3 regions of the Hydrogenophaga electricum genome follow, and region 3 is predicted to be linked to each of the others. Evidence: predicted binding sites of a transcription regulator. Region 3 holds the regulator's gene; each other region holds the start of a gene.
What was found. The regulator FNR, encoded in region 3, switches genes on or off when oxygen is low (the NO sensors DNR and NnrR bind a similar motif). The targets are predictions, from matches to a motif close to TTGATNNNNATCAA.
Positions count from the first base shown of each region.

Region 1 (4,122 bases), on a different contig from region 3:
GGCAGGCGCTGGCGCTGGCCGGTGCGCCCGCTGCGGTGCCGGCGGTGTCCGCAGCGGCCGCCGTGGCCGCCAGCCGGCCGCTGAAGATCGTCGCCATCACCTCGTGCCCCACCGGCGTGGCCCACACCTTCATGGCGGCCGAGGCGCTGGAGCAGGGCGCCAAGGCGCTGGGTCACCAGATCCAGGTGGAAACGCAGGGCTCCGTCGGGGCGCAGAACACGCTCAGCGCCCAGGCCATCAGCGACGCCGATCTGGTGCTGATCGCGGCCGACACCCAGGTCGAGCGCAGCCGCTTTGCCGGCAAGCGCCTGCATTCCTCAGGCACCAAGGCCGCCATCCACGATGCGCAGGCCCTGATCGCCAAGGCGCAGACCGAGGCTGCCGTGTGGGGGGGCGAGGGCGCTGCCGCCGCAACGACCACCACCGCAGCCGGTGCCCCGTCCGCAGGCAAGGGGGCCACCACCGGCCCGTACAAGCACCTGATGACCGGCGTCTCTTTCATGCTGCCCTTCGTGGTGGCGGGTGGCCTGCTGATCGCGCTGGCCTTTGCGCTGGGCGGTATCTACGTGTACGACGACGCGCACAAGGGCACGCTGGGCTGGGTGTTGTTCCAGATCGGCGCCAAGGGCGGCTTCGCGCTGATGGTGCCGGCGCTGGCCGGCTATATCGCGTTTTCCATCGCCGACCGGCCCGGCATCGCGCCCGGCATGATCGGTGGCCTGCTCGCGGGCACCGTGGGCGCCGGCTTCCTCGGCGGCATCGCGGCCGGCTTCATCGCCGGTTATTCGGTCAACGCGCTCAACCGCTGGATCCGCCTGCCGCGCGGGCTCGACGGCCTCAAGCCGGTGCTGATCCTGCCGCTGCTGGGCGCTGTCATCACCGGCGTGGCGATGATGATGGTCATCGGCCAGCCGGTGGCGGCCATCATGGCGGCGCTGACCGAATGGCTCAAGGGCCTGCAGACCGGCAGCGCCATGCTGCTGGGCATCACGCTGGGCGCGATGATGGCGGCCGACATGGGCGGCCCGATCAACAAGGCGGCCTATGTGTTCTCGACCACGCTGATCGCGTCGGGCGTGGCCACGCCGATGGCCGCCGCCATGGCCGCCGGCATGGTGCCGCCGCTGGGCATCGCGCTGGCCTGCTACCTGTTCGGCAGCCGCTTCACCGCCGAAGAGCGCGAAGCCAGCAAGGCGGCCGCCGTGCTCGGCCTGGCCTTCATCACCGAAGGCGCGATTCCCTACGTGGCGCGCGATCCGCTGCGGGTCATTCCCGCCTGCGTGCTGGGCGCGGCCACCGCCGGTGCGCTGTCGATGATGTGGGGCATTGCGCTGCAGGCGCCGCACGGCGGCGTGTTCGTGCTGGCGATTCCCAACGCGGTCAACCACGTCATCCTCTACGCGCTGGCGATCCTGGCCGGCACCGTGGTCACCGCCCTGGCACTGGGCGCCTTCAAGAAGAAACTGGCCTGAGCATGCAAGACGACCCCCGTTTCACCATCAGCCGCGACACCCGCCTGTGCATGTCGCTCGCCGGCCGGCCGGGCAACGCCGGCACCCGGCTGCACAACCATCTGTACCGGCAACTGGGGCTGGACTGCGTCTACAAGGCCTTCACCACCACCGACCTGCCGGCCGCCATCGGTGGCATGCGGGCGCTGGGCATCCGGGGCTGCGGCGTGTCGATGCCGTTCAAGGAAGCCTGCATTCCGCTGCTGGACGAGTTGACGCCGTCGGCCGCGCGGCTGCAGTCGGTCAACACCATCGTCAACGACGACGGCCGGCTGGTCGCCTACAACACCGACTACATCGCCGTCGCCGCGCTGCTGAAGGCGCATGGCGTGGCGCCGGGAACGCCCTTCGTGCTGCGCGGCAGCGGTGGCATGGCCCGTGCCGTGCTCGCCGCCCTGGTCGACCACGGCCTGCACCAGGGGCTGGTGGTTGCGCGCAATCCGCAGGCCGGCGCCGCACTGGCCGCGCAGCACGGACTGGGCTGGCAGCCCGATGTGCCTGCCGCGGCGCCGGGGGCGCTGCTGGTGAACGTGACGCCGCTGGGCATGGCCGGTGCGCCGGAGGCGGCGACCCAGGCGTTCCCCGATGCGCTGGTCGGTGCCGCGTCGTGCGTGTTTGATGTGGTGGCCCTGCCGCCCGACACGCCGCTGGTGCAGGCCGCCCGGCGCCTGGGCCGGCCGGTGATCAGCGGGGACGAGGTGATCGTGCTGCAGGCGGTGGAGCAGTTCGCGCTCTACACCGGGGTGCGCCCGACGCTGGCGCAGGTGGCCGCTGCGGCGGCCCATGCCCGCGCCGCGTAGGCCGGGCTGGCTCGGGGAATGGGGTGAGGCCGGGCGTCAGCTGCAGCTGACGCTGCCGCAACCGCTCATGGTGGCGGGGCGGACCTTGCCCGGGTCGGCCAGGGTCTCGGTGCGCGAATCGAAACCCACTTCCTTCATGTGCAGGGCCAGGCCCGCGTCCATGGTGGCCGCGTGCTGCGGGAACCATTCCACCAGCGCCTCGGCCAGGCGGTTGATGATGTCGGTGTCGCCCTTCTCGTAATGCTCGGTCACGGCGCGCAGGGTTTCGAGGATGGTGGCGTGGTGGCTGGCGTGGCAGTTGTCGGGGGCAAAGCCGATCGCCACCATCCAGCGCTCTTCCTGCGCAAAGTGCTCCACCGTGTGGTCGACGAAGCGCAGATACAGCGGCAGCTGTTCGCTTTCCGGCAGGGCCAGCAGTTGATTGAGCATCTGCACGAACTCTTCGTGCGTGTCGTCCATGCGGCCGTCGCCGGTGCGCAACTGGTCGGACCACGGCAGGCCCTGGGACGGCGGCACGGCGGCGGGAGCTTCGGGGGTGGCGGTGGCGTTCATGGTGCGGGACTCTAAGCGGCGGCTGGCGGCAAGGGCTTGACGGGCGTCAAGCGCTTCCGGAAAACGCGGACAGCCGCCATTGTGCCCCGGCGCTGGCGGGGCAGCGCTCTCAGGCGTCGACCGCCGGGGGCGTGGCCTGACCGGTGGCCAGGCGCATGGCGGCGACGAGGTCGGGCGCCTGCAGCGCGGCGGGCAGTCCGGCGAGCACCGGGTCCTGCGCGATCGCGGCACGCAGGTGGTGGGTGTCGGGGCCGTCGCCCAGGCCCAGGGCCTGCTCCACGGGCAGCGGCTCCAGGGCCAGGCGTTCGCCCAGGCGCACACACAGGTAGCCCAGTGCGATGCGCGCCAGGCGGGCCGGCTGGATGGCCAGCGGCGGCGTGATCAGCAGGCGGCCCATGTCGCTCACGTCGTTCACCAGCGCGTTGGGCAGCTCCCACGAACGCATGAGCATGCCGCCGATTTCCACCGCGTTGAGCCCGAGCAGATCCTGCTCCAGGCGGGCGCGCGCCAGCCGGTCGCGGTGCAGCCAGGCCGGCAGGCCGGCGGCCGGGATCAGCGAGGCGGTGGCGAGCTGGCCCACGAAACCGAGCACGACCTGGGTGGCCAGGGCGCTCTGGTCGGGCAGGTTCAAGGCCTTGCCCAGGCGCACAGCCAGTTCGCTGGCCAGGCCGCTGGCCTGCCAGATGCTGTCGAAGGCTTTCTGGGCTTCGGCCAGCGTGGGCTTGAAGGCGTCGGCCAGCATGTACTGCAGGCAGATGCTGCGCACGGTGTTGATGCCCAGGAACGTCACCGCCTGCCCGATGCCGGTGACGGGCTGGCGCAGGCCGTAATAGGGCGAGTTGACCTTGGCCAGCACCTTGGCCGCGATCAGCGGCTCCCCCATGACGAGCTCGCTCAGCTCGGTCGAGCTGGCGCGGGTGAGGAATTCGGGCGACAGCAGTTGCTGCATCGAACGCGGTGGGCGGGGAATGCCGCGCACCGCCGTTTCCAGGGCCTGGCGCCGGTCGCTGTCGAGCACGGCTTCCGGCCGCCACTGGAAGCTGGCCAGCTCGGGCGGGACCGGGCCCAGCGCGGGCGGCGGCGAGGTCACGACCACGGGGGCCGGGGGCAGTGTGGACGGCGGGACGGGCGGAGGCGCCGATGGGGTCTGGCGGGGCGTCGCCTCGGGGCGGGCTTTGGGCGGCGCCGATGGTGGCGGGGCCTCGCCGGGGCGGTGGGCGGGGGGCTTGCGCCACCACCACCAGGCCAGGGCGAGGACC
Region 1 covers NZ_BSPB01000106.1:10-4,131, forward strand. The annotation lists partial or broken gene QQK43_RS22725 (PTS fructose transporter subunit IIC) at 1-1,472, shown strand, start outside; gene QQK43_RS22730 (shikimate 5-dehydrogenase) at 1,475-2,311, shown strand; gene QQK43_RS22735 (hemerythrin domain-containing protein) at 2,348-2,863, opposite strand; gene QQK43_RS22740 (HDOD domain-containing protein) at 2,973-4,122, opposite strand, start outside.
Region 1: QQK43_RS22735 (hemerythrin domain-containing protein) is a predicted target of FNR. The motif match lies at 2,900-2,913, and genes of this name have one in related genera.

Region 2 (13,844 bases), on a different contig from region 3:
AGCAACTGGCGAATGGTCACCCCTTTCACCACCGCCTGAGCGCGAATGCGGATGCCCTGCCCGGCTTCGAGCCGAAGCCGCTGGTGATAGTCCAGCCCATCGGTCTGACCGGGGTTGTGCGCCGGGATCCGCCGGCTCCACTGGCGCCGGCTGTCGACCTCGACCGACAGCTCCAGCCAGACGTCCTCGCCCACGGCAGCCGGCACGTCCACCAGCAGGCTGGCGTCCACGTCAAACACGCGGACCCGGTGATTGAGGCCGGGAATGTCGAGCACCGCCACCGGGTCGCGGGTGTCGGTGCGCCAGTGTTCCGGGGCGCTGTGGGCGGTGGACAGGGCAGACGGCGGGGATTTCATCGGGGCCCGACTGTAGCCCACCACCCGACCCCCGCGCACAGTGAGGGCCCAAAACCCGTGCAGGACCGGGGCGCAGGCAACGCCCCGGTCCTGATCCTGGTGACTGGGCTCAGGCGACCGGCTTCTGCTGCGGTCGGGAAGCGGCCCCCGCCGGGTGGTGGGTGTGGCTGCGGCTGATGACGACCTGGATCGCCACGATCACCACGATGTAGACCGCTTGCGCGAGCAGGGTTTCGCGCGTCGGGTACAGGCCCAGCGCCGGGCTTTCCAGCCACGGCGCCTGCAACGAGGTCATGCGCAAATGGCCCGTGAGTTGCAGCGCGTGCAGGCTCACCCCCAGGATCTTGAAGCCCAGGGCGTAGATGACCCAGGTCAGGACCTTGAACATGCGGGCAATCGGCAGCCGGTAGCTGGTCCGGAACAGCACCACCGCGATGAGCGCCAGCAAGGCCACGGCCATCAGGATGCCGCTCAGAAAGTCCTGCGCACTGATCTTGGGCAGGATGCCGGCGTAGAACAGGATGGTTTCAGCGCCTTCGCGGAACACCGACAGGAAACTCAGCCCGAACAGCGACACCAGGCTGCCGGTCGTCAAGGCCCGGCCCATGTGGCGCTGGATGTAGCGGTTCCAGGCCTGCAGGCTGGATTTGCTGTGCAGCCAGGCGCCCACCATCAGCATCATCAGCACGGTGAACACACCCACCACGCCTTCGATCATTTCACGGTTGCTGCCGGCGGTGGCCACCGGGAACAGGCGCTGCAGGGCCACGGCGCCCAGCACGCTGGCCACCAGCCCGGCCAGCACGCCGCCATAGATCCACTTCTTGCCGGCGTCCTGGCGCGCGACGTTGAGGGCACTCACCAGCGCCATGACGATCAGCAGCGCTTCCAGGCCTTCGCGCAGCAGGATCAGCATCGCGTCGATCGCGGTGTAGCGGGCTTGCGGGTCGATCTGCGCCAGCTCGTCGATCAGCGCCTGCAGTTGCTGCTGTTGCGCGGGCTGGGCGGCGTGGGCCAGCACCACCGGCACCTGGCTTTCGACGCGGCGGTACAGATCGGGCGCGCGGGTGCTGACCTCGCCCTCGATGACCGGCCAGATCTCGATGAAGCGTGTCAGCTTGTCCTGCCCTTCCGGCAGGCGCCCCGCCTCGAAGTCGCTCAGACCCTCGCGCAGCAGTCGCACGCCGTCCGTCAGCGTGAACCTCTCCTGGGACACCGCCATGGCCTGGCCGCTGTGGTAGCTGTCGATGGCCTGCTGCAACTGGCCGGCCTGATGCCGCACCTTCTCCAGGTTGAGCGGCTCGGTTTCGATCGCCACCCGCATCAGCGCCAGGGCCGTCTCGATCGCGCCGTAATGCCCCATGCTGGTGTTGCGCACCACCCGTTCCGAGCCGAGCCAGACACCGTTGAAACGCTGGTAGGCCGCCCGCAGCGCGGGCGCGTCGCCGGCCCCTGCGCCAGCGATCGATTGCGCCAGTTGCTGCAGCGCGGGCGTGATCCTGCGCTTGAACTCCGCCCGCTTGGCCGTGTAGTCGACCGGGTTCTGTTCCTGCTCGAAGGCAAGCAGCGCGCTGGACAGAGCCGCCAACTGGGGCGGCGCGGGTTGGGCGATCGCCTCTTCAAGCCGCTGGCTCAGCACCTGGCCCTTTTCGGAATTCCGGGCGTCAAGGCGGTTGAAATCCTCGCGCAGGCGCAGCAGCTCGGCAGAGGCGGTGGGCGCATCGCCCTTCTTGGCCGCGCCCATCGCGTCCGAGAGCGTGACGAACAGGTGGTTCACCGGCAAGCGCGACGCGGTGTCCTGTGCCTGGGCCAGCGGCGCCGCCATCAGCATCGCCAGCGCCAGCCAGGCTGCGGCCAGGAGCCGCAGCACACAACTTCCTGAAAAACCGGGTTTCAAGACCTTACGCACGGGGCGACTCCAGCAAGGCCTGACCAAGGTATTCCCCCTCCCGGACACCGCCGAAGCAGGCAAACAGCCCGCTGCCGATGTGGGTGATGTACTCGTTCATGCGGTCGATGCGGCCGAGCGCCGACTGCACGCCGACGAACTGGCCGGGCGACTTCTGGAACGAGACGAAAAGCAGCCCGGCGTCGAACTGGCCCGTCACCGGATCGATGCCGCTCGCGTAGGAAAACGAGCGCCGCAGCAACTGGATGCCCGACCGCTTGGACAGGCCCATGTGCGAATTCTCGGGAATGACGTATTGGCCCTTGGCGTCGCGCGCCTGAACGTCGGGAGCGTCGAACTCGGCCTGCGCGCCCAGGGGAGCACCACTGGGGCGCACGCGCCCGAAGGTGTCTTCCTGCCCTTTGAGGCTGGTGCGGTCCCAGGTTTCCAGGTGCATCTGGATCTTGCGTGCCACCAGGTAGCTGCCGCCCTGAAGCCAGTTCGGCGTGTCGACCCAGATGAATTCGTCGGCCTTTTTCAGCGTTTCCTGGTTGGCCGTGCCGTCGCGGAAGCCGAACAGGTTGCGCGGCGTGTCTTCGCCCCGTTCGAAGGCGTTGAAGCCGGCCTGGCTCCACTTCATGGTCACCGACGAACGCGCCTGGCGCACCAGTTGCCGCACGGCGTGGAAGGCGACCTGCGGATCGTTCGCGCAGCTCTGGATGCAGATGTCACCACCGGACAGCACGGGCCGGATCTGGTCGCGCGGGAACGCCGGCAGGTCTACGAAATCGGCGGGCAACTGGTCCTGCAGACCCAGCTTTTTCAGGAACGACGGCGACACGCCGAAGGTCAGCGTGAGCTGGTAGGCGCCCAGGCTGTCCGCTTCGCCGGTGTCCACCGGCGGCACATGGGGGTTGTCGCCATAGGCCGCGATGTTGTCGCCCCGCGTCAGACGGCGCGCATAGTCCGTCCAGCGCTTGAACACGTCGCGCATTTCCTGAACGTCGCTGGTGTGCAGATCCAGCACCAGAAAGTAGATGTGGCGCTGGGCCGGCGTGACGATGCCCGCCTGGTGCTCGCCGTCAAAAGCGTATGGCGCCGCGGCGGCGGTTTCCGCGGCCGACGGACCGGGCCCGGTGGCGGCCGGGCTGGGTGCCGCTGGCGGGCTCTGATCGGAGCATGCGGCCATCAGGCCGCCAGCGACCGCGAGGCCGACCGAACCCGCTCCGAGCTGGTTCAGGAAATGCCGGCGCGCCGGCACGGGAAAAGATTGATCTTCGGACTTCATGGGGACTTTCTGGCCGAACGCCTGCCGAGAGAGCAGATCACCGGCGTTTTCAATGCAAAAAGGTGGTGATGCATCAGACACCACCACCTCGGACGGACATACCGGATGGCCGGCTTACTTCAGGATGACGCCCATTTGCGCCAGGGGCTCGCCCAGCTTGTTGACAGCCTCGGCCAGGGCCTTGGTGTCGTCCTTGGTCAGCGCGGTGTAGGACTTGTAGCCCTCGCCCGCCTTGTGCTGCGCCAAGAGTTCGTTGACGGCCTGGAACTTGGCCGTCAGTTCGGACACCAGTTCGGGCTGTTTGGCCTGCAGCTTCGGCGTGAACAGTTCAAAGATCTTCTCGGCGCCCTCGATGTTGGCCTTGAAGTCGTACAGGTCGGTGTGCGAGAAGATTTCTTCCTCGCCCGTGATCTTGCTGGTCGATACCTCGTTGAGCAGGTCCACGGCCCCTTGCACCATCAGTTCGCCCGTGACATCGGCGGTCGGGATCTTGGCGCGCAGTTCCTTGATGTCGTTGATGAGCTGGTCGGCCAGCGCTTCGGTTCCCTTGGTGGTGTTCTGGGTCCAGAGGATCTTTTCGATCGGGTGGAAGCCGGTCCACTTCTCGTCCTTTTCCAGATCGGCCTCGCGGTTGTCGATGCGCGGATCCAGATCACCGAAGCTTTCGGCGATGGGTTCGGAACGTTCATAGGCCATGCGCGTGGGCGCATACAGGCGCTTCGCCTCATCGACCTTGCCGGCCTTGAGCGCGTCCACGAACTTCTGCGTGTCGGCGAGCAGCGTATCGATCTGCCCTTCCACCCAGGTCTTGTAGGCGGTGGTTTCAGCCGACAGATCGACGGCCACCGGGGCTGCAGCCGGTGCTTCCACCGCAGCAGGTGCGGGGGCGGCAGGCGCTTCGGGAGCCTGCTTGCTGCAGGCGGCGATGGACAGGGCAATGGCAGAAAGCAGAAGAGCGGAAAGCGGAGTGCGGTTCATGTGGCCACCTGATGGCGTTGTCGAGACCCGCAAATCTTAACTCATATTGATAATAATTCGCGTTTAAGAAATGAATCGGTTTGATCTGGCTCAAAGCAGAAACAGAAAATGCGCCGCCGTGCGGCGCGCACCGATCAGATGTAGGCGTTCACGGGCGGGGCATGGCGCATGTGCAGGCTCATGCCCAGCGCGGCCATGTGGTTGGCGTTGCGCCCGAGAATGGTCTCGGACAGGGGCAGAAACTCCGCTTCTTCAAACCGGGCATGGGCCTGGTACTCGGCCACGAGGCGCTGCAAGTCGCCGACATCCAGCTCGCTGCCCTGCCCTTTGGCGACCTGTTTGAGCCCTCTTTCGAGGCTTTTCCACAGCCGTTCGATGGCCCGGTGTTCATCGGTCAGGCGGCGCGTCATGCTGCGGACACGCTCGACCTCTTCGCCGGGCTGGGCGCTGGCGAGCACCGCCGGGAAAAGCTCGCGCTCCTCCTCCAGGTGGTGCTCGAAGATGGCTTCGCGGAAGAATTCCAGCGACTGTTCGGCAATCTGCCGCGCGCGGGCGGCAGGCGCCAGCAAGGCCGGCAACTCGTCCAGAGCCGTCAGGCGCCGGAGAATGCCCTCGTGGCAATTTGAAAAATTGTCCAGAGGCGTGGCGGGTGCAACCGGGGCGGCAGCAGCAGCGTTCATGGGAATCCTCGCAAAGGCAGTTGATTTGCCGCCAGTCTAGGCAGCCTGCCGGGCACGGGCTTGATGCATGTCAAGCGCCCACGAAGACCACCGATCCCTGCCTTTTTTCGCCCTCTTCAAGCGCTTTCCCACTCGGCGCAACCGCGTGGCGGCCCGGCACCCGACGCCTGCGCTTCGTGGATTCAGTGCGCTGGCGCCCCACGCAGGCGCTGGAAGGTCTGGACGGCAAACACCACCGCAGCGCCAGCGATCAGGCCGGCCACACCACCGGTCAGGCTGCCGAGCAAGGTGCCCACCCAGCCCAGGCCGTGGGTGAAGGCCTCGACCGCATGCCCCAGCGCGGGCACGCCGTGCAGCAGGATGCCGCCGCCGACCAGGAACATGGCGGCGGTGCCCAGCACCGACAGCGCCTTCATCAGCCACGGAGCAAATGCCAGCAGGCCGCGGCCCAGTGCTCGCTGCCATGCGGCGCGCTGGCGGCTGAAGAACAGGCCGACGTCGTCCAGCTTCACGATGGCGCCGACCAGCCCATAGACGCCAGCGGTCATGAGAAGCGAAATGCCCACCAGCACGGCCACCCGCTCAAGGAAACCGGCGCTGGCCACCGCGCCGAGCGTGATGACGATGATTTCGGCCGACAGAATGAAGTCGGTGCGGATGGCGCCCTGGATCTTGGCCTTTTCGAACGCCACCAGATCCACCGACTCGTCGCCCAAGGCCTGCACGCGTTCGGCCTGCCGTGCCGCCTCGTCTTCGGGCGCATGGAAAAAGCGATGCAGCAGCTTTTCGGCGCCCTCGAAGCACAGGAACAGCCCCCCGAGCATGAGCAGGGGCGTGATCAACCACGGAATGAAAGCACTGATGGCCAGCGCCGCCGGCACCAGAATGGCCTTGTTCAGCAGCGAGCCCTTGGCCACTGCCCAGACCACGGGCAGTTCGCGATCGGCTTTCACGCCCGTGACTTGCTGGGCATTGAGCGCGAGGTCATCCCCGAGCACGCCAGCTGTCTTTTTGGCGGCCATCTGGGTCATGGTGGCCACGTCGTCGGCCATGGCGGCGCTCTTGCGGGCCGCGACCTTGGTCATGAGGGCCACGTCGTCGAGCACGGTGGCGATGTCGTCGAGCAGTACGAGCAGGCTGGTGGCCATGGATCAGCAAGGAAGCGTGGTGATGGACCTGACTCTAGCAGCCCGCCTGCGCCCAGGCCGTCAGGCAGATGGCCAGACCGTGGGAAACAGCGCATCCGCCATGGGGGCGCGGTCGGCCAGGCGCTGCGCCAGCCCCGGAAACGGCGGCGAGGTGCGCCAGCGGCGGGGCGCATGGACCGCGTCGTCGCCGAGGTAGCGGGCTGAAAACACGCGGCGCCGTACGCCGGGCCCCGTGCCGCTGCTGGCGTGCAGGCTGAGCATGTGGAAGGCCACACAGTCACCGGGCTCCAGGGCCCAGGCCCGCTGCGGGTAGCGGTCTGGCTCGGTATCGACCGGGGGCAGTTCGGCCAGCGAACCTTCGGGAAACCACTTGGCCTGCTGGTCGCGAAAGGTCCGCGGCATGTACCAGGTGCCAGCGTGCGAGCCAGCGACAAAGCGCAGCGTGCTGGCCAGCGGAACGGGATCGACGGGGATCCAGAAACTCACGTTCTGCCGGCCGTCGACGTTGTAATACGGCTGGTCCTGGTGCCAGGGGGTGGGCTGGCGCGTGCCGGCTTCCTTGACCAGCAGGTGGTCGTGGTACAGCCGCACGGTCCGGCTTTGCATGAGCTGGGCGGCGATGTGCGGCAGCGCCGAGGCGGTGAGGATGCGCCGGTAGGCCGGGTTGTCCTGCCAGGTGCAGAAGTCTTCGACGAAGCGGCCCGGGTCGTCGGGCTCGCTGGCCACCAGGGCGAGTGGACTCAGGTGCGCCAGGTTGTGCTCGATGCCCGCTTCCAGGGTGCGCAGATCGTCGGCATCGAACACACCGCGCAGCACGACCGCGCCATCACGGGCATAGTCCGCCACCGTGGCCGCATCCAGCGGGAACCGCCGAGGGGCTGTCATCGCGAGCGCCCGGGGTTCTGGCGCCGGCGCCAGTAGGTGAAGGCCTCTTCGTGCAGCTCGATGTCGAGGTCGGCCACACGCGCCTGCAGGCGCTCCTGCACATCGGCCACCGCCTGGTTGTAGATCACCGGCGCGATCTCTTCGAGAAAGAAGCCCAGCAAGCCGCCGGCCGCGATGTTGCCGATCCGCTCTTCCATGTTTTCATCGAAATAGCGCTGGATCGAGGCGATGGCCTCGGCCCGCGCGTCCTTGGGAATGTCGATGCTCATGGCGGTGTGGGCGGCGTTCGGTGCGTCAACCCACCCAGCGGCGCGCGTTGCGCCAGATGCGCATCCACGGGCTGGGGTCCGACGGGTTGCCGCTGGTCCAGCTCATCTGGAGGTTGCGGAACACGCGCTCGGGGTGCGGCATCATGGCCGTGAAGCGGCCGTCGGCGGTGGTCACTGCCGTCAGGCCACCCGGGCTGCCGTTCGGGTTGAACGGGTATTGCTCGGTGGCAGCGCCACCGTTGTCCACGAAACGCATGGCGGCGATGGCTTGCGCCGGGTTGCCTCGGTGTTTGAAGTTGGCAAACCCTTCGCCGTGCGCCACCGCGATGGGCAGGCGGCTGCCGGCCATGCCTTGCAGGAACAGGCTGGGCGATTCCAGCACCTCCACCATCGACAGGCGCGCCTCGAAACGTTCACTCTGGTTGGTCGTGAAACGCGGCCAGGCTTCGGCGCCGGGGATGATGTCGGCCAGTTCGGCGAACATCTGGCAGCCGTTGCACACGCCCAGACCAAAGGTGTCGGCGCGGCCGAAGAAGCCCTGGAACTGCTCGGACAGCAGCGGGTTGAAGGTGATGCTGCGCGCCCAGCCGATGCCGGCGCCCAGCGTGTCGCCGTAGCTGAAACCGCCGCAGGCGACCACGCCCTTGAAGTCGGCCAGCTTGGCGCGGCCCGACTGCAGGTCGGTCATGTGCACGTCGTAGGCCTCGAAGCCGGCCTGCGTGAAAGCGTAGGCCATTTCCACGTGCGAGTTCACGCCCTGCTCGCGCAGGATCGCAACCTTGGGACGGCTCAGGTTCAGGAACGGCGCGGCCACGTTGTCCAGCGGGTCGAAGCTCAGTGCCACGTGCAGGCCCGGGTCGGCGGGCTGGCCGGCGACCGCGTGTTCGCTGTCGGCACAGGCCGGGTTGTCGCGCTGCTGGTTGATCTTCCAGCTCACGCTGTCCCAGACCTGCTGCAGGTCGAACAGGCTGGCACTGAACACGGCCTTGGTGTCGCGCCAGACCTGCAGCTCGCCCTTGCCCACCTCGATGGACGAGGACGCCGGGCGGGTCTTGCCGACAAAGTGGCTGTACTTGGACAGGCCGTGCTCGCGCAGGGTCTCCATGACCGCGTTGCGGTCTTCCGTCTTCACCTGCAGCAGCACGCCCAGCTCTTCGCTGAACAGGGCCTTGAGCGTCAGCTCTTCGCGGCGGGCGCTGACCTGGCCGGCCCAGTTCTTGGCGTCGCCGCTGTCCATGCGGCTGTCGGAGATACCGTCGCCTTCGGTGACCAGCATGTCCACGTTCAGCGACACGCCCACGTGGCCCGCGAAGGCCATTTCGGCGGCGGCGGCCAGCAGGCCACCGTCGGAACGGTCGTGGTAGGCCAGGATCTGGCCCTGGGCGCGCAGCGCGTTCACCGCGTTCACGAGGTTGATCAGGTCCTGCGGGCTGTCCAGATCGGGCACTTCGTCGCCCGGCTGGCCCAGGGTCAGGCCCAGCACACTTCCACCCAGGCGGTTGCGGCCCTTGCCGAGGTCGATCAGCACCAGGGTGGTGTCTTCAAGGTCACGGTTGAGCTGCGGTGTGAGCGTGCCGCGCACGTCGGCCAGGGTGGCGAAGGCGGTGACGATCAGGCTCACCGGCGAGGTGACCTTCTTCTTCTCACCTTCAGCGGTCCACTGCGTGCGCATGGACAGGCTGTCCTTGCCCACCGGCACCGACACGTCCAGCGCCGGGCACAGCTCCATGCCGATGGCCTTGACGGTGGCGTACAGGTCGGCGTCTTCACCCGGTTCGCCGCAGGCCGCCATCCAGTTGGCCGACAGCTTGACGCGCGGTAGTTCGATGGGTGCGGCCAGCAGGTTGGTGATGGCTTCCGCCACCGCCATGCGGCCGGAAGCCGCGGCGTTGATCGATGCCAGCGGCGTGCGCTCGCCCATGGACATGGCTTCGCCGGCAAAACCGGCGTAGTCGGCCAGGGTCACGGCGCAGTCGGCCACCGGCACCTGCCAGGGGCCGACCATCTGGTCGCGGTGGGACAGGCCACCCACGGTGCGGTCGCCGATGGTGACCAGGAAGCGTTTGGACGCCACGGTCGGGTGGCTCAGCACGTCGATCACGGCCTTTTCCAGAGAGACGCCGGTCAGGTCCATGGGCTGGAACTGGCGCTGCACGGTCTTGACGTCGCGGTGCATCTTGGGCGGCTTGCCCAGGAGAACGTCCATGGGCATGTCCACGGGCGACTCTTGGCCCTCATCCACCAGCGACAGGTGGCGCTCTTCGGTGGCCACACCGACCACCGAGAACGGGCAGCGCTCGCGCTCGCAGAAGGCCTTGAACTGCTCCAGGGACTCGGGCGCGATGGCCAGCACGTAGCGCTCTTGGCTCTCGTTGCACCAGATTTCCTTGGGCGCCAGGCCGCTCTCTTCCAGCGGCACGGCGCGCAGGTCGAAGCGCGCGCCACGGCCGGCGTCGTTCACCAGTTCGGGGAAGGCGTTGGACAGGCCGCCCGCGCCCACGTCGTGGATGAACAGCACCGGGTTCTTCTCGCCCTGCGCCCAGCAGTGGTTGATGACCTCTTGGGCGCGGCGCTCGATCTCGGGGTTGCCCCGCTGCACGCTGTCGAAGTCCAGCGACGCGGCGTTGGTGCCGGTGGCCATGGAACTGGCGGCGCCGCCGCCCATGCCGATCTTCATGCCCGGACCGCCCAGTTGAATGAGCAGCGTCCCAGCCGGGAAATCAATCTTCTTCGTCTGCGTGGCGTCGATCTGGCCCAGGCCGCCCGCGATCATGATGGGCTTGTGGTAGCCGCGGGTCACGCCGCCGACGTCTTGCTCGTATTCGCGGAAGTAGCCCAGCAGGTTCGGACGGCCGAACTCGTTGTTGAACGCCGCGCCACCGAGCGGGCCCTCGGTCATGATCTGCAGCGGGCTGGCGATGTGCTCGGGCTTGCCGCCCGGCTGGTCGCTCATGCCGCCCCAGAGCTTGGAGACGGTGAAGCCGGTCAGACCCGCCTTGGGCTTGGAGCCGCGACCGGTCGCGCCCTCGTCGCGGATCTCGCCGCCTGCGCCGGTGGAGGCACCTGGGAACGGGGAGATCGCGGTCGGGTGGTTGTGCGTCTCCACCTTCATCAGGATGTGATGCTGCGCCGCTTCTGCCTGGTAGGCCGGGGACGCATTGCCACCGGCCTTGGCGACAAAGCGCTCCAGTTGGTGGCCTTCCATGATGGAAGCGTTGTCCGAGTACGCGACGATGGTGTGCTGCGGGCTGGTCTGGTGCGTGTGGCGGATCATGCCGAACAGGCTCTTGTCCTGCGCCACGCCGTCGATGGTGAACTGCGCGTTGAAGATCTTGTGGCGGCAGTGTTCGCTGTTGGCCTGCGCGAACATCATCAGCTCGACGTCGGTCGGGTTGCGCTTCAGGCCGTGGAAGGCGTTGACCAAGTAGTCGATCTCGTCGTCGGCCAGGGCCAGGCCCCAGTCGGTGTTGGCCTTTTCCAGCGCCTTCCTGCCCATTTCAGGGCCGCCGCTCAGCACATCGACGTGCTCCATGGGCGCGGGGTGCAGTTCGGTGAACAGGGCCTCGGCCTGGTTGCGATCGGTCGTCACGGCCTCGGTCATGCGGTCGTGCAGCGCGTCGGCCACGGCGCGCAGTTGCTCGTCGCTCAGGCTGGCCTTGCCCAGCAGGCCGTTTTTCAAACCGATGCGGAATTCCACCAGGCGCTCGACGCGGTGCAGCGCCAGCCCGCAGTTGCGGGCGATGTCGGTGGCTTTGGAGGCCCAGGGCGAGACGGTGCCCAGGCGGGGCATCACCACCAGGGCCGGGGCAGCGGCCTTCTCGGCGGCCAGGTGCAGGTCGGAGGCGGGTTCGCCATAGGTGAGCAGTTCGCCCAGGCGCTGTTCGGTGGCCGCATCCGGCGCCGCATCGAAGGCCGCCAGGTGCACGAAACGGGCCGACAGCCCGTTGATCTTGTCGGAAACGCCTTGCAGGCGGGGCAGGAGTTGCTGGAGCTTGAAGTCGCTGACGGCATTGCCGCCGTCGAAGAAGCGAAGATGCAGGGTCACGGTGGGTGGCCTTGGGGGTGGCGGGCGCGGGGCGGCCCGGGGGATGGGAATCCCACGATTTTACCCGCGACACCCGCGCTGGCTTGGCCGGCAAGGGCCCACGCCCGGGGGGCGGATGGGATAATTCCGACCCATGAGCATCACTTACAAAGACGAGGCCGGTATCGCCGGCATGCGCGAGGCCTGCCGCCTGGCGTCCGAAGTGCTGGATTACCTCTCGCCGCTGATCCAGCCGGGCATGACCACGCTCGAAATCGACCGCCTCTCGGCCGACTACATGAAGAAGCAGGGCACGCGCTCGGCCACCGTGGGCTACCAGCCGCCCGGCTACCCGCCCTACCCCGGCCATGTGTGCACCTCCATCAACCACGTGGTGTGCCACGGCATCCCCAACGACCGGCCGCTCAAGAAGGGCGACATCCTGAACGTGGACGTCACCGTCATCACCCAGGACGGCTGGTACGGCGACAACAGCCGCATGTTCCTGATCGGCGGCGAAGCAGCGGCTTCGGTGCAGGCCCGGCGGCTGAACCAGGTCACGTTCGAAGCCATGTGGAAGGGCATCGTGATGGTCAGGCCGGGCATCCGCCTGGGCGACATCGGCCACGCCATCCAGACCTACGCCGAAGGCAACGGCTTCAGCGTGGTGCGCGAGTTCTGCGGCCACGGCATCGGCCAGAAATTCCACGAAGAGCCGCAGGTGCTGCACTATGGCCGCCCCGGCACGCTGGAAGAACTGCGCCCGGGCATGACCTTCACCATCGAGCCCATGATCAACGCCGGCAAGCGCGACATCAAGGAACTGGGCGACGGCTGGACCATCGTCACACGCGACCGCTCGCTCTCGGCGCAGTGGGAACACACGGTGCTGGTCACCCCCACCGGCTACGACGTGCTGACCCTGTCGGCCGGCAGCCCGCCGCTGCCGGCGTTCGTGACCACCACGGCCTGCTGACCCCCTTTCTCCCGGAGACCACGCCATGGGCGACCCCAAAGGCGAGATCGGCGCCCTGCGCCTCCAGTACCGCAGCGACAAGGCCGCCCTGCTCGCCCACCTGGGCCTGCAGGGCACATCGACCCGCGGCGTGCACAAGGCGCTCAAGCAACTGGCGCGGCTGACCGACGACAAGCTGCGCAAGCTGTGGGAATCCGCCGGGTTCGCGCCCGGCTTTGCGCTCATTGCCGTGGGTGGCTTCGGCCGTGGCGAGCTGTTCCCGAATTCCGACGTGGACGTGCTGGTGTTGCTGCCCGATGACGCCCACCCGGACGATGACGCCACCCTCAAGGCACGGCTGGAAGGCTTCATCGGCGCCTGCTGGGACATCGGGCTGGAGATCGGCTCCAGCGTGCGCTCGGTCGCCGAATGTGTGCAGGAAGCCGCGGGCGACGTGACCGTGCAGACCTCGCTGCTGGAATGCCGGCTCATCACCGGCGCGCGGACGCAGTTCACCCGCCTGGTGCGCGAACTCGGCGCCACCATGGACCCCAAGGCCTTCTTCGTGGCCAAGACGCTGGAGATGCGCCAGCGCCACCAGAAGTTCGAGAACACGCCCTACGCGCTGGAGCCCAACTGCAAGGAATCGCCCGGCGGCCTGCGCGACCTGCAGATGATTCTCTGGGTGGCCAAGGCCGCCGGCCTGGGCCACAGCTGGGACGAACTGGCCCGCACCGGGCTGGCCACCCCGCTCGAAGTGCGGCAGATCAAGGCCAACGAGGCCCTGCTCAGCCTGATCCGCGCCCGCCTGCACCTGCTGGCCAACCGCCGCGAGGACCGCCTGGTGTTCGACCTGCAGACCGCCGTGGCCGAATCGTTCGGCTACAAGGCGCAGGTGCCGGCGGTCATCACCCCGGGCGGCCAGGGCCACACACCGCCGACCGCGCGCACCGCCCGCCGTGCCAGCGAGCAGCTCATGAAGCGCTACTACTGGGCGGCCAAGGCGGTGACGCAGCTCAATCAGATCCTGCTGCTGAACATCGAGGAGCGGCTCAACGAAGACACCGGCCCGGTGCGCATGCGCCCGATCAACGAGCGCTTCTACGACAAGGCCAACATGCTGGAGGTGGCCAGCGACCACCTCTACATCCAGCAGCCACACGCCATCCTGGAAACCTTCCTGCTCTACCAGACCACGGTGGGCATCAAGGGCTTGTCGGCACGCACGCTGCGGGCGCTGTACAACGCGCGCCCGATCATGAACGCGAAGTTCCGCAGCGACCCGGTGAACCGCGCCACCTTCCTGCGCATCCTGCAGGAGCCCGAAGGCATCACCCACGCCATGCGGCTGATGAACCAGACCTCGGTGCTCG
Region 2 covers NZ_BSPB01000002.1:148,482-162,325, reverse strand. The annotation lists gene QQK43_RS02020 (hypothetical protein) at 1-356, opposite strand, end outside; gene QQK43_RS02015 (FTR1 family iron permease) at 466-2,226, opposite strand; gene efeB (iron uptake transporter deferrochelatase/peroxidase subunit) at 2,258-3,532, opposite strand; gene efeO (iron uptake system protein EfeO) at 3,647-4,510, opposite strand; gene QQK43_RS02000 (hemerythrin domain-containing protein) at 4,645-5,190, opposite strand; gene QQK43_RS01995 (DUF808 domain-containing protein) at 5,373-6,338, opposite strand; gene QQK43_RS01990 (phytanoyl-CoA dioxygenase family protein) at 6,399-7,223, opposite strand; gene QQK43_RS01985 (DUF2164 domain-containing protein) at 7,220-7,492, opposite strand; gene purL (phosphoribosylformylglycinamidine synthase) at 7,518-11,537, opposite strand; gene map (type I methionyl aminopeptidase) at 11,671-12,492, shown strand; gene QQK43_RS01970 ([protein-PII] uridylyltransferase) at 12,518-13,844, shown strand, end outside.
Region 2: QQK43_RS02000 (hemerythrin domain-containing protein) is a predicted target of FNR. The motif match lies at 5,251-5,264, and genes of this name have one in related genera.

Region 3 (13,844 bases):
TGGGCCGGATCGATGCCGATGGTTATGTGACGATCGTGGGGCGCAGCAAGGACCTGATCATCTCCGGTGGCTACAACGTCTATCCAGCCGAGATCGAATCCGTTATCAACGAGATGCCGGGGGTGGCCGAGAGCGCGGTGGTGGGGGTACCGCATCCGGATTTTGGCGAGGTCGGCGTGGCCGTTGTGATTGGCCGTCAGGGTGCGGATATTGACCCAGAGCCGGTGCTGGCCGATCTCAAAGCACGTCTGGCCAACTTCAAGATTCCCAAGCACTGCGTGGTCGTGACCGAACTGCCGCGCAACACCATGGGCAAGGTACAGAAAAACCTGCTGCGCGAGCAGTACAGGGGCCTCTTCGGGTAAGAGGCTTTTGCCGAGTGGGCGCAGCCCTCAAGGAGGCTGCCCGCACAGTTCCATCAAGGTGGTTGCGGGCAGCGTGTGGGTGTTGGGCTGTTATCTCAACACGAGCACCGGGATGTGCGAGTGCGTCAACACCTGTTGGGTCTCACTGCCCAGCAACAGCCGCTTGAGGCCTTTGCGTCCATGCGAGGCCATCACAATCAGATCCACCTTGTTGCGCTTGGCGGCCGAGATGATGGCTTCGGCAATCAGGTCGGACTTGACGGTGATGGGCTTGACCTTGACCTCCCGTTTCTGACCGGCTGCCTTGACGGCATTGACCGCTTCCATGGCTTCGTCCTGCCATTGCTTCTCGATCTTGGCCACTTCGGCGGCCGCCAATGCCACGCCCCCTTCAAAGTAGGTCTGCGGGTAGCGGGGAACGACTTTGACGGCCACGATTTCAGCGCCGGTGATGTCGGCCAGTCCAATGGCGTGTTCGACGGCCAGATTGGACAGTTTTGACCCATCGGTCGCGACCAGAATGCGCTTGTACATCGAGATCTCCTGGGAATATGGTGAAGACAGACAACAGGTTACGCACACAGGGTTCCACCCCGGTTGATATATGTCAAGCCCCGGTTTCGGACCCTGAAGTACGCTCCCGGCCCATGAACAAGGCCCTCGCCGTGCCCCCGGTGGGGCCCTCACCAGAGAGTCTCCCGGCTGGGGAGCCGGTCGATGACGTGTTTGGTGCGCACCGGGGTCCGTTGACGGTGACCGATGACTTCACCGTGCTCGATGACCCTGTGGAGCAGCAGGAGTTCACCACGTACGAACCGGCGGCCGAAGCGTCGCCTGGCGAAGCGGGTGTGGCGCAGTCGGTGCTGCTGGTTCAGGGCATGTACTGTGCCGCCTGTGCCGACACCGTCGAATGTGCGCTGCAGGATCTGCCAGGCGTGGAAAGCGCCCGGGTGCATGCAGCCACCCGCCGGTTGACCCTGCGCTGGGATCCGGCACAGGCGAGACTCTCCGATTTGGCGCAGGCCGTGGGGCGCACAGGGTATCGCCTCCTGCCGTTGCAGCAGGCGCTGTCCATCAGTGAGCGCTTGCGCGAGACGCGCATGGCGCTGTGGCGGCTGTTCGTGGCGGGTTTCTGCAACATGCAGGTCATGATGTACGCATGGCCGGCGTATGTGGCCAAACCCGGCGAGATGCCCGCCGATCTGGAGCAACTGTTGCGCTGGGCGAGCTGGATCCTCAGTGTGCCTGTTGTGACATTCGCCAGCGGCCCGTTTTTTCGCAATGCCTGGCGCGATCTGCGTCTGGGGCACGTCGGGATGGACACGCCGGTGTCCATCGGCATCCTGGTCACTTTTTTGGTGAGCACGGCGGCCACGTTCGATCCATCCGGTCCCTGGGGACACGAGGTGTGGTTCGATTCGCTCACCATGTTCGTGTTTTTCCTCCTGGGTGGACGTTACCTGGAACACAAGGCGCGTGATCGCACGGCGGGGGCACTGGACACGCTCATGAACCGGTTGCCCGAGGTCTGCGATCGTCAGGCGGCGGAAGGGCGCTTCGAAACCGTGTCGGTGCGGCGCTTGTCCGTTGGTGATGTGGTGCGGGTCAGCGCGGGGCAGGCCTTTCCGGGTGATGGCGCCATCCTCAGCGATTCCGCCACGGTGGACGAGGCGCTGCTCACCGGTGAGTCGCATCCGGTGACGCGCTCGGCGGGCGAGTCGGTGGTGGCGGGCAGCTTCAATCTTGCCGGGCCCGTGCTGATGCGCGTGGACCGTCTGGGGCGCGATACCCGTTTTGCCCAGATCGTGGCGTTGATGGAAAAGGCTTCCACGGACAAGCCCCGTTTGGCCGTTCTGGCTGATCGCATTGCGGCCCCATTTCTGGTCATCGTGCTGCTCAGTGCGTTGTTTGCCGGCTGGTATTGGTGGCAGATCGACCACAGCAAGGCGTTGGCGGTTGCCGTGGCGGTGCTCATCGTGACCTGCCCCTGTGCCTTGTCGCTGGCCACGCCGGCGGCCATGCTGACTTCGGCGGGGGCGTTGGCGCGGCGCGGAACGCTTGTGCGGCGCTTGCAGGCCTTCGAGTCGTTGGCGGGCATCGACGCGGTGGTGTTCGACAAGACCGGCACGCTCACCCATGATCGTCTCGAACTCGAAAGTGTCCGGGCTCGCGAAGGATGGACGTCAGCCATGGTTCTGTCGCTGGCCGCTGAGCTTGCGCAAGGTTCTCTGCATCCGGTTTCGCGTGGCATTGTGGCGGCCGCCAAGCTGGCGAACCCGATGGAGGGTGCTCCTTCAGCGCTTGGAGATTGTCGTGAACTGGCTGGCCAGGGCTTGCAAGCCCTGAGGGCCGACGGGACGGTCGTCCGCCTCGGCTCTGCCAGCTTCTGTGGGCTGGCTGCGGATACCGCCAACGAGACCCCAAAAGCTTATCTGGCCGATGCCGACGGGTGGTTGGCCACTTTCGAGCTGCGAGAAGGGGTGCGCGAAGATGCCCGGGCAACGGTGGCCGCCTTGCACGATTTGGGTGTCCAGACTTGGCTGTTGTCGGGAGATCGCCAGGCAGCCGCGGAGCGGGTTGGGCGTGAGGTGGGTGTGGGCGCTGTGATTGCGGGTGCAACACCAGAACGCAAGCTCGCCGAGCTGGAAGCCCTTCAGGCGAAAGGGCGCCGTGTGGCGATGGTGGGCGATGGTCTCAACGACGGCCCGGTGCTGGCACGTGCACACACGTCATTTGCATTGGGGCACGCCGCAGCGCTCGCACAGGCCCAGTCCGATTACATCATTCAGGGCGGGCGTCTGATGGATGTGGTCTTGACGTTGCGCCAAGCCCGTTCCACCATGCGCATCGTGCGGCAGAACCTGGTGTGGGCCGCGCTGTACAACGCGGTGAGCATTCCGATGGCGCTGGTTGGCTGGATGCCCCCGTGGCTGGCCGGCCTGGGCATGGCAGGCAGTTCCCTCCTGGTGATCGGCAATGCCTTGCGTCTGGCGGGCTCCACGCGGGCGCGGGCCTGAGAAGGCTTTCGCTCATCAACTCAACCTGGGTTTGACCATGGACATTCTGTACTTGCTTATTCCGCTTTCCGTCCTGCTGGTCTTTGTCATCATCGGCGTGTTCTGGTGGGCTTTGCAGTCGGGGCAATTCGACAACATCGAGCGCGAGGGCGAGCGGGTTCTCAGAGGCGATTGACTTACGTCAAGGCGGCAGTGGGTGCCGAAAACGACACTCCCGCTGGTGACATTTACGAGGAGTTCTGTATGTCCGTGACAACAAAGACCGGCCAACCGGCGGTCTACAACGACAGCGTGGTTCGCTGGTTCTCCATCGCTGCCGTGATTTATGGCGTGGTGGGGATGCTGGTGGGCGTGATCATCGCGGCCCAGCTGACTTGGCCCGAGCTCAACATGGGGATCGAATGGATCACCTACGGCCGCTTGCGACCGCTGCACACCAATGCGGTGATCTTCGCCTTCGGAGGGTGTGTGCTGTTCGCGACGAGCTACTACGTTGTCCAGCGGACTTGTCACACCCCGTTGTTCTCCAATGCGCTGGCGTGGTTCACGTTCATTGGCTGGAACATCGTCATCGTTTCTGCGGTGATCACCCTGCCGCTGGGCATTACGTCCGGCAAGGAATACGCCGAACTGGAATGGCCCATTGACATCCTGATTGCGGTGACCTGGGTGGCCTACGCCATCGTGTTCTTCGGCACGGTCGGTATCCGCAAGGTCAAGCACATCTATGTGGCCAACTGGTTCTTCGGCGCTTTCATCATCGCCGTGGCGCTGCTGCACATCGTCAACAGCGCGGCCGTGCCGGTCGAACTGTTCAAGTCGTACTCTGCCTACGCCGGCGTGCAGGACGCGATGGTGCAATGGTGGTATGGGCACAACGCCGTGGGCTTCTTCCTGACCGCCGCTTTCCTGGGCATGATGTATTACTTCATCCCCAAGCAGGCCGAGCGTCCCGTGTATTCGTATCGCCTGTCGATCGTGCACTTCTGGGCCCTGATCTTCACCTACATGTGGGCCGGCCCCCACCATCTGCACTACACCGCGCTGCCTGACTGGGCGCAGTCTCTGGGCATGGTGTTCTCCCTCATCCTCCTCGCTCCCAGCTGGGGCGGCATGATCAACGGGATCATGACGCTCTCGGGTGCCTGGCACAAGCTGCGTGACGACCCCATCCTGCGCTTCCTGATCGTGTCGCTGTCGTTCTACGGCATGTCCACCTTCGAAGGCCCGATGATGTCCATCAAGACAGTCAATGCGCTGTCGCACTACACCGACTGGACGGTGGGCCACGTGCACTCCGGCGCTCTGGGCTGGGTGGGGCTGGTGTCCATGGGCTCGCTGTACTACCTGATCCCGCGCCTGTTCGGTCAGAAGAAGATGTATTCGGTGCCCGCCATCGAACTGCACTTCTGGATCGCCACCATCGGTATCGTGCTGTACATCGCCGCCATGTGGATCGCCGGGGTGATGCAAGGTCTGATGTGGCGCTCGGTCAACCCCGATGGCAGCCTGACCTACACCTTTGTCGAATCTGTCAAGGCCACCTTCCCGTTCTACGTGATCCGTCTGCTTGGCGGCGTGCTGTACCTGACCGGCATGATCGTGATGCTCTGGAACGTGGTGATGACGGCTCTGCAAGGCCGCGCCGTGAACGCGCCCGTGATCGCCGTCAACCCTGCCCACGCCTGATCAGGAGAACAACAAAATGGCTAGCAATGAAAAGCTGACCGGCCACGCCCGGATCGAGACCAGCAACTTTCTGATGATCGTCCTGATCACCCTCGTGGTGGCTGTGGGTGGTCTGGTGGAAATCGTGCCGCTGTTCTTCCAGAAGTCGACCACGCAGCCGATCGAGGGGCTCAAGCCCTATACCGCGCTGCAGGTGGCCGGTCGTGACATCTATGTCAAGGAAGGCTGCTACAACTGCCACTCGCAGATGATTCGCCCGTTCCAGGCCGAGACGCTGCGTTATGGCCCGTACTCGGTGGCGGGTGAATTCGTCTACGACCGGCCCTTCCAGTGGGGCTCCAAGCGCACCGGTCCGGATCTGGCCCGCGTTGGTGGCCGTTACAGCGACGAATGGCACCGCTTGCATCTGCACAACCCGCGGGATGTGGTGCCGGAGTCGAACATGCCCGCCTACCCCTGGCTGGAGAAGAAGACGGTCAAGGCTGAAGGTCTGCCCAAGCGCATGGAAGTGTTGCGCATGCTGGGCGCTCCGTACACGGACGAGGAGATTGCCCAGTCGGTGGACGAGGTCAAGGGCAAGACCGAGCTGGACGCTCTGATCGCCTACTTGCAAGTGCTGGGTACCGCGCGCAGTGCGGCCAAGCTGGCTCAGCAGTGAAGGAGTGACGACATGGATATCAACGACCTTCGCAGCATCGTCACGGCGATCAGCCTGCTGACCTTCGTCGGCATTGTGGTCTGGGCCTGGTCCAAGCGAAACCAGGCCGACTTTGAAGAGGCAGCCCGGCTGCCCTTTCAGGAAGACTGAAGACCCGCCCCACGATCAAGAGAATCATCATGAGCGATTTCACCAGCGACTTCTGGCATATCTACGTCGGCGGCCTCGCCCTGGTCAGCATCATTGCCTGTGCAATCCTGCTGTGGGTCAGCGGCACCACCAAAGCTGCGACCCATGCCGACAATACCACTGGTCACGTCTGGGACGTGGACCTTAAGGAAATGAACAACCCGCTGCCCAAGTGGTGGGTCTACCTGTTCATCATCACCGTTGTGTTTGCGCTGATCTATGGTGCGTTGTACCCCATGTTCGGCAAGTTCCAGGGGGCCCTGGGCTGGTCGTCGCAGGGTCAGCATGCGACCGAGGTCAAGAAGGCCGAGGATGCCATTGCCCCGGTGTATGCCAAATTCACCGGCATGACCCCGGAGCAGATGGTGGCCGATCCTGAAGCACGGGCCATCGGTGAGCGCCTGTTCATGAACTACTGCGCGCAGTGCCATGGTTCGGACGCCCGAGGCTCCAAGAGCTTTCCCAATCTGACCGATGGTGACTGGCTGGGCGGCACGGGCCATGAGTACATCAAGACCACCATTGCCAACGGCCGTACCGGTGTGATGCCTCCCATGGCGGCAGCAGTGGGCTCGGCAGAAGATGTCCGTAATCTGGCGCACTACGTGCTGAGCCTCTCCGGCAGTCCCAACGATTCGGTCCGCGCCACGTTGGGCAAGGAGAAGTTTGCGGCCTGTGCTGCTTGCCACGGACCTGATGGCAAGGGCATGCATGCCATGGGGGCCCCCAACCTCACTGATGGCACCTGGTTGCATGGTTGGGGTGAGGATGCCATCGTCCGTGCGGTCAACAATGGTTTCACCAACCACATGCCGGCTCAATCGGCGTTGTTGAACGAGGCGCAGATCAACGTGCTCGCGTCGTATGTGTGGGGCCTGTCGACCAAACCCGGTACGGCACAGTAAGCCCTCATCGACCCCAGGCATGAGATCTCATGCCTGGGGTTTTCTTTTTTTAAAGTGCCTTTGTGAGTTCTCATCCCCCAGCAGCGAGTGCTTTGTCTCAAGAGTCTTCCGCTGACAAGGTGACGTCCCGGTCGCCCGCAGGTGGCGGTGATGAGGCCGTGCTTTCGCTTTACGTCTCCCAAAAGAAGATCCAGCCCCGGTCTGTTTTCGGTCTCTTTACCAAGTGGCGCTGGGCTTTGGTGTGGGTGACCCAGATCGTTTTTTATGGGTTGCCATGGCTGCAGTGGAATGCCCGCCAAGCGGTTCTCTTTGATCTGGAGTCCCGTCGGTTCTTCCTCTTTGGACTGGTGCTCTATCCCCAGGACTTCATCTATCTGACAGGGTTGCTGGTCATTTCAGCGCTGGCCTTGTTCCTTTTCACGGCGGTGGCGGGGCGTCTCTGGTGTGGTTATGCCTGTCCCCAGACGGTCTACACAGAAATATTCCTTTGGATAGAGAAAAGGGTGGAGGGGGAGCGCTCGGCCCGGCTGAGGCTCGACGAAGCCCCGATGTCTGTGGCCAAAGTGGGCAAGCGTGGCCTCAAGCACCTGCTCTGGCTCATCTTTTCCCTCTGGACGGGCTTTACCTTTGTCGGGTATTTCACCCCCATTCGCGAACTGGGCTCGCTGACGCTGATGGCCTCGCTGGGGCCGTGGCAGACCTTCTGGGTGTTTTTCTACGGTCTGGCGACCTATGGCAATGCGGGTTTTCTGCGTGAGCAGGTGTGCAAGTACATGTGCCCGTATGCCCGCTTCCAGAGTGCGATGTTCGATCCGGACACGATGATCGTGACCTACGACGAAGCGCGCGGTGAACCACGTGGGGCGCGCTCCAAGAAGGCTGACCCGAAAGCGCTTGGCTTGGGGTCGTGTGTCGACTGCACGCTGTGCGTGCAGGTGTGTCCGACCGGAATCGACATTCGCAAGGGTTTGCAATACGAGTGCATCGGTTGTGGTGCCTGCATTGATGTGTGCGACGAGGTCATGGACAAGGTCGGGTATCCGCGTGGCCTGATCCGGTATTCCACACAAAACGGCGTGGCACAAGGCTGGAGTCGGCAGGCGATGATCCGGCGCGCCTTCCGGCCCCGGGTGCTGGTCTATACCGCGGCATTGGGGGCTATCACGGCGGCCTTACTGGTCAGCCTTTATTTACGCACCCCGCTGAAAGTGGATGTGATCCGTGATCGTGGAGCACTGGCTCGCATGGTGGAGCAAGGGCGGATCGAGAATGTGTTCCGCTTGCAGGTCATGAACGCGACTGAACACCCTCAACGCTATTTTCTCGATGTGGACGGACTGCCGGATATCGTGATTGCGTCGGATCGGTGGGTGGATGTGCTGCCTACTGAGGTGCGTTCGGTCGCCGTTCGTGTGCAAATTCCTCCGGATGCTGCAGAGCCCGGTTCGCACCCCATTCGTTTTCTCGTGCGCTCGTCTGAGAAGCCGACCGATGCAGTCGCCGAAAAGGCTGTCTTTCTGGTTCCTCGATAAACTGAAACCTCACCACATCAACCACATGGACTGGGTCATGAACTCCCCTCAGAAAACGTCTCCTGCCTCTGCACCTATCCCTTGGTGGCGGGTCCCTCATATGTGGCTGGTATTGGGGGGGCCGATGGCTGTTGTGGTGGCAGGCATTGCCACAGCGGTGATTGCCTACAGCAACCAAGATCCTGTGCTCGACAAGGTCGAATACGAGCGGGATCTGGCCGCTGCCAAAGCACTGCAGGGAAAGGAGCGGGTGGACGCGCTTGTCAAAATGCAGCCGGCCGGACAGGCCCGCAACCATGCGGCATCCCCCGTGGTGCCCGGTGAGGCGCCTAAGCGCTGAGCCTTTCGGGGGCGAGCCCGTCGACCCCGAATCTCGACTTCGTGCGTAGAGGAGACCGACGATGAAAGCGCAGCGATGGATGTGGGTAGGGTGGCCGTCATTTCTGGCCGCCGCCGTGCTGGAAATGCTGGTGTTTGCCATGGTGGATCCGCACGACCTGCACTGGTTTGGTGAACCTTTGGCGTTGTCCCGGCAAGCGGTCTATACCCTGGCCTTTTTTGGCTTCTGGGCCATCACGCTGACGTCGAGTGCGCTGACCACATTGCTCGCCATGTCGCCGCTGGAGGTGAACCGTTGTCCTGTGCCGGAGGACCAGCGGCCCGAAGGCTGTGTCCGCCACCCGCATGCAGGGGATCCGACACAGTCATAAAAAAGCCCCTCGGTGCACCGAAGGGCTTGGTGTGAGATGTCAGATGCCAGTCAGCGGCAGGTGCCTGGATTGACGATCAACCTCAGGCCGTCGGTGTTCTTGATGTGCACATAGCGCTGCTTGACGTCGATGATGCCTTCGTCGACGAATTTCGAAAACGTGCGGCTGACCGTTTCGAGCTTCATGCCCAAGTAGCTACCGATCTCTTCTCGCGTCATGCGCAGGATGAGCTCGGACTGCGAGAAGCCGCGTGCATGCAGGCGCTGCACCAGGTTCAGCAGAAAGGCCGCCAGTCGCTCCTCGGCACGCATGCTGCCCAGCAGCAGCATGACCGAGTGATCGCGCACGATCTCGCGGCTCATGATCTTGTGCACATGGTGCTGCAAGGTCGTGAATTCGCGTGAGAGTTCTTCGACCTGATCAAAAGGCATCACACAGACCTCGGCATCCTCCAGGGCGATTGCATCGCAGGAGTGGCGGTCGCTCACGATGCCGTCCAGACCGATGATCTCGCCAGTCATCTGGAAGCCAGTGACCTGATCGCGGCCATCGGCCGTGGTGACGCAGGTCTTGAAAAACCCCGAGCGGACCGCGTAGAGGGAGGTGAACTTGTCACCCACATTGAAGAGGGCTGTTCCCCGCTTGATGCGTCGACGGGTGGAAACCACACTGTCGAGTTTGCTCATCTCGTCTGTACTCAGGCCCATGGGCAGACACAGCTCGCGGAGGTTGCAACTCGAACAGGCGACTTTGATGCTTTGGACGTCCATAAATCTTCCGCCAATTGGCGCTCGAAGCTTAACCCATGGATGGGAGGGTGTCGAGAAATCCCAGTGCCATCAAGGCGTTGGGTGTGGGGATAACCCCGTACGCGCGGTCTCTTTTGACCAAGATCAAGGGCCCCGCCAACCCACTGAGGCACATTGGAACGCCCAAGTGGAGAACTGCCAGTGAGTCACGCCATATCCGACGAATTGCTCAAGCGATTCGACATTCCAGGTCCCCGATACACCTCGTATCCGACCGCCGACCGCTTCGTGGAGGCGTTCACCGAGGCAGATTACGTCAGGGCTCTTGAACAGCGTCGAGCAGGCTCGTTGGCGTTGCCGCTGTCACTGTATGTGCATGTCCCGTTCTGCGAGTCGGTGTGCTACTACTGTGCCTGCAACAAGGTCATCACCAAACACCATGAGCGTGCTGCCGAGTATCTGCGCTACTTGACCCGCGAAGTCGAACTGCAGGTTCAGCATTTTGGCAAAGGGCACAACGTTTCACAGTTGCATCTGGGGGGCGGTACCCCTACCTTCCTGTCCGATCCGGAGCTGGAAGATTTGATGACCATGCTGCGCCGCAATTTCACGCTGGTGCCCGGTGGGGAGTACTCGATCGAGGTGGATCCGCGTACCGTTACCAGCCAGCGCTTGCAGACACTGGCACGCCTGGGCTTCAACCGCCTGAGCTTCGGGGTGCAGGACTTCGATCCGGCCGTGCAGAAGGCGGTGCATCGCGTGCAGCCCGCAGAGCAGGTGTTTGCATTGGTCGATACTGCCCGCAAGATCGGGTTCGAGTCGGTCAATGTGGACCTGATTTACGGTCTGCCGCTGCAGACACCGGAATCGTTTGCTCGAACGCTTGCCCAGGTTAACGAGCTGCGCCCTGACCGCATTGCGTTGTACGCATACGCCCATCTGCCCACGCGCTTCAAACCTCAGCGGCGCATCGTCGCGGCCGAGTTGCCCAGCCCGGGAGACAAACTGTCCATGCTGTCGATGTCGCTCGATGCGATGAGCGATGCAGGGTACGTGTATGTGGGCATGGACCATTTCGCCTTGCCTGGCGATGCGCTCGCCGTGGCCAAGCGGCAAGGGCGTCTGCATCGCAACTTCCAGGGCTACAGCACGCAGCCCGACTGCGATCTCATTGCGCTCGGGGTGTCGGCCATTGGCCGTATTGGCGCCACCTACAGCCAGAATGCCAAGACCCTGGAAGACTATTACGATGCGCTGGACCAGGGGCGCTTGCCCATCGTGCGGGGGTTGGCCTTGTCGCGCGATGACCTGCTGCGTCGCTCGGTCATCATGTCCATCATGTGCCAGGGGGCGGTGCAGTTCGAATCCATCGAGCTGGGACATCTGATCGATTTTCCGACCTACTTCGCCCGTGAGCTGGAAACCCTGGACGGGCTGGTCGAACAAGGGTTGCTCAAGATCAACAGCGCTGGGATCGAGGTCACAGCCACCGGTTGGTACCTGGTGCGGGCGATTGCCATGGTTTTTGACAAGTACCTGCAAGGCGACATCGATCGCGCACGCTTTTCCAAGATCATCTGATGGACAACGGGCATGTCGGGGTGCGGTGACGCCCCCGTGTTCGCCTGCTAGAGTGCTTCCATGCAGACCTCGATGGCTTTGACAGCCCTGTTCATGGGCGTGGTCGGTGGCCCGCACTGCGTGGCCATGTGTGGGGCTGCCTGCGCCGGCATCAGCCGCGCAGCCGGTTCACGGAGTACACAGGCTTTGTGGTATTTCCAGGTCAGCCGCATGGTGGGGTACGCACTGTTCGGGGCTTTCGCTGCGGGTTCTGTGCAAGGCCTCGCTTGGCTGGGGACCAACACCCAGGTGGTTCGCCCGGTGTGGACCATGTTTCACGTGGCGGCGCTGCTTCTGGGTGTGACGCTGATATGGCGCGCACGCCAGCCCGGCTGGATCGAGGATCTGGGGCAGGGGGTCTGGCGCCGTGCCCGACCGGTGCTCGCAGGCATGGGCAGCAAGGCTCCGGTGGTGCTTGGGGTGGCCTGGGCGCTGATGCCTTGTGGGCTGCTCTACTCGGCGTTGCTCATGGCTTCTTTGTCGGCCAGTGCGCTCGATGGGGCGCTGATCATGGCCTTGTTTTCGGCGGGCACTTCGCTGTCGCTCACTGCAGGTCCGTGGTTGTTGTTGCGTGTCCGGGGCGGCGCTTCGGGGGGCTGGGCGATTCGGCTGGCAGGCTTGGCGCTGGCTCTCACATCCGGGTGGGCGCTCTGGATGGGCATCACGCAGCCTACCGGCTTGTGGTGCCTTTGACCGAAGGTCTTGGGATACCTTCAGTTTGGGCTGCGTGCAGGCAGGGTGGCCAGAACAAGGCCGAGCAAGGCAATGGCAAAAGCCAACACCTGCAGCGATGACAGGCGCTCGCCCATGAACAGCACGCCAACCGCCGCGGCACTCACCGGCAGCATGACGGTAAACACACCAGCCCGAGACGCAGGCACCGTCTTCAGGCCGGTCATCCACAGCCAGACGGTCCACATGCTTGCAGCCAGGGCATAGAAGACCAACAGCGCCCACAGTCCCATTGACACACTGCCGAAGTCAAAGGAGAAAGCGGCCCAGAGCCCCAGGGGGGTCACCAGAGCAAAACCCCAGAGGTTGATGATGGCCGAGATGCGTTTGGGGCCAAGCCCTTCGGTCAAGCGTTTGCCGATCACAACATAGGAGGCTTCGCAGACCACGGCGGCAAAAACGAGCAGGTTGCCCCACACGGTCAGGGATACCCCGGCAAATTGACTGGCAGTCGCCGCGAGCGCATCGTCGTGTATCGGTTTCTGCAACGAAAACAGAGCGATGCCGATGGCGGCACAGGCGATGGCTGCTGCGGTACGGCGACCAATGCGCTCTTTGAGGAAGAGGGCGCTGAGGATGGCCACGACCGCGGGAATGGCGGACATCACCACGCCGGCCGCCACGGCGGTGGTCAAGCGCACGCCAAACAACATGCAGATGGAAAAGAGGAAATTGCCCAGAAACGATTCCAGGAACAGCAGGCGTTTTACCCGCGGTGTGATGGGGGGCTCGTCTGCCGGACGGCGCAGCCAGGATGCCATCGCTAAACCGCCGATACCAAAACGCAACCAGGCCAGCAGAAACACCGGAAATATGGCCACCAACGGCTTGGACAAGGCCACATAGCTGCCAACGAGCGACATGCTCAGGGCCAAGGCCCCGTAGGCCAGCCAACGGGGAGCGGTTGCGACAACGGGGAGGGCCGACATGGCTGCGCATCATGCCTCAAGCGGGGAGGCGCCTCCATGAGTGCCTTCCACAATGAGAAAGTTAAATTTTGTATTGTGGAAGTATTTGTGCTGCATTGCGGAAAAATTTCTCAATACAAGAAAACAAATTTTGCATTGAGAAAAATTGTTGAAATGTCTTTGATTTAAAAGAGAATAAAAAAAGTCTTGTATAAGACATAAGAGATTTCCTGTGTCTTCTATAAGACTTAAAGTGAAGCCATCGACACAGCCAGCAAGGCCTGAGCTGATCGACCTCTTCACCAACCTCACGGAGTCCCGACATGCCCCAATCCCTGAAAGAGCAACTCAGCCGTCAGCAGCAGATCGAAGCCCTCGAAAAAGACTGGGCCAACAACCCCCGTTGGAAGGGCGTCAAGCGTGGCTACACCGCGGCCGATGTGGTTCGTCTGCGCGGCAGCCTGCAGCCCGAATACACGCTGGCTCAGCGTGGTGCGGAAAAACTCTGGGACAAGATCAATGGCAGTGCCAAGAAGGGCTACGTGAACGCCTTCGGCGCCATCACCGCCGGTCAGGCCATGCAACAGGCCAAGGCCGGCCTGGAAGCTGTGTACCTGTCGGGCTGGCAAGTCGCCGCCGACGGCAACACCTCGGAAACCATGTACCCGGATCAGTCGCTGTACGCCTACGACTCCGTGCCGACCATGGTCCGTCGCATCAACAACACCTTCAAACGCGCTGACGAAATCCAGTGGGGCCGTGGTGTCGAG
Region 3 covers NZ_BSPB01000001.1:143,398-157,241, forward strand. The annotation lists gene QQK43_RS00670 (malonate--CoA ligase) at 1-365, shown strand, start outside; gene QQK43_RS00675 (universal stress protein) at 456-899, opposite strand; gene QQK43_RS00680 (heavy metal translocating P-type ATPase) at 1,013-3,382, shown strand; gene ccoS (cbb3-type cytochrome oxidase assembly protein CcoS) at 3,420-3,557, shown strand; gene ccoN (cytochrome-c oxidase, cbb3-type subunit I) at 3,626-5,071, shown strand; gene ccoO (cytochrome-c oxidase, cbb3-type subunit II) at 5,088-5,729, shown strand; gene QQK43_RS00700 (cbb3-type cytochrome oxidase subunit 3) at 5,742-5,879, shown strand; gene ccoP (cytochrome-c oxidase, cbb3-type subunit III) at 5,909-6,823, shown strand; gene ccoG (cytochrome c oxidase accessory protein CcoG) at 6,943-8,355, shown strand; gene QQK43_RS00715 (nitrogen fixation protein FixH) at 8,315-8,695, shown strand; gene QQK43_RS00720 (hypothetical protein) at 8,757-9,065, shown strand; gene fnr (fumarate/nitrate reduction transcriptional regulator Fnr) at 9,116-9,835, opposite strand; gene hemN (oxygen-independent coproporphyrinogen III oxidase) at 10,016-11,395, shown strand; gene QQK43_RS00735 (sulfite exporter TauE/SafE family protein) at 11,456-12,127, shown strand; gene QQK43_RS00740 (DMT family transporter) at 12,148-13,095, opposite strand; gene aceA (isocitrate lyase) at 13,398-13,844, shown strand, end outside.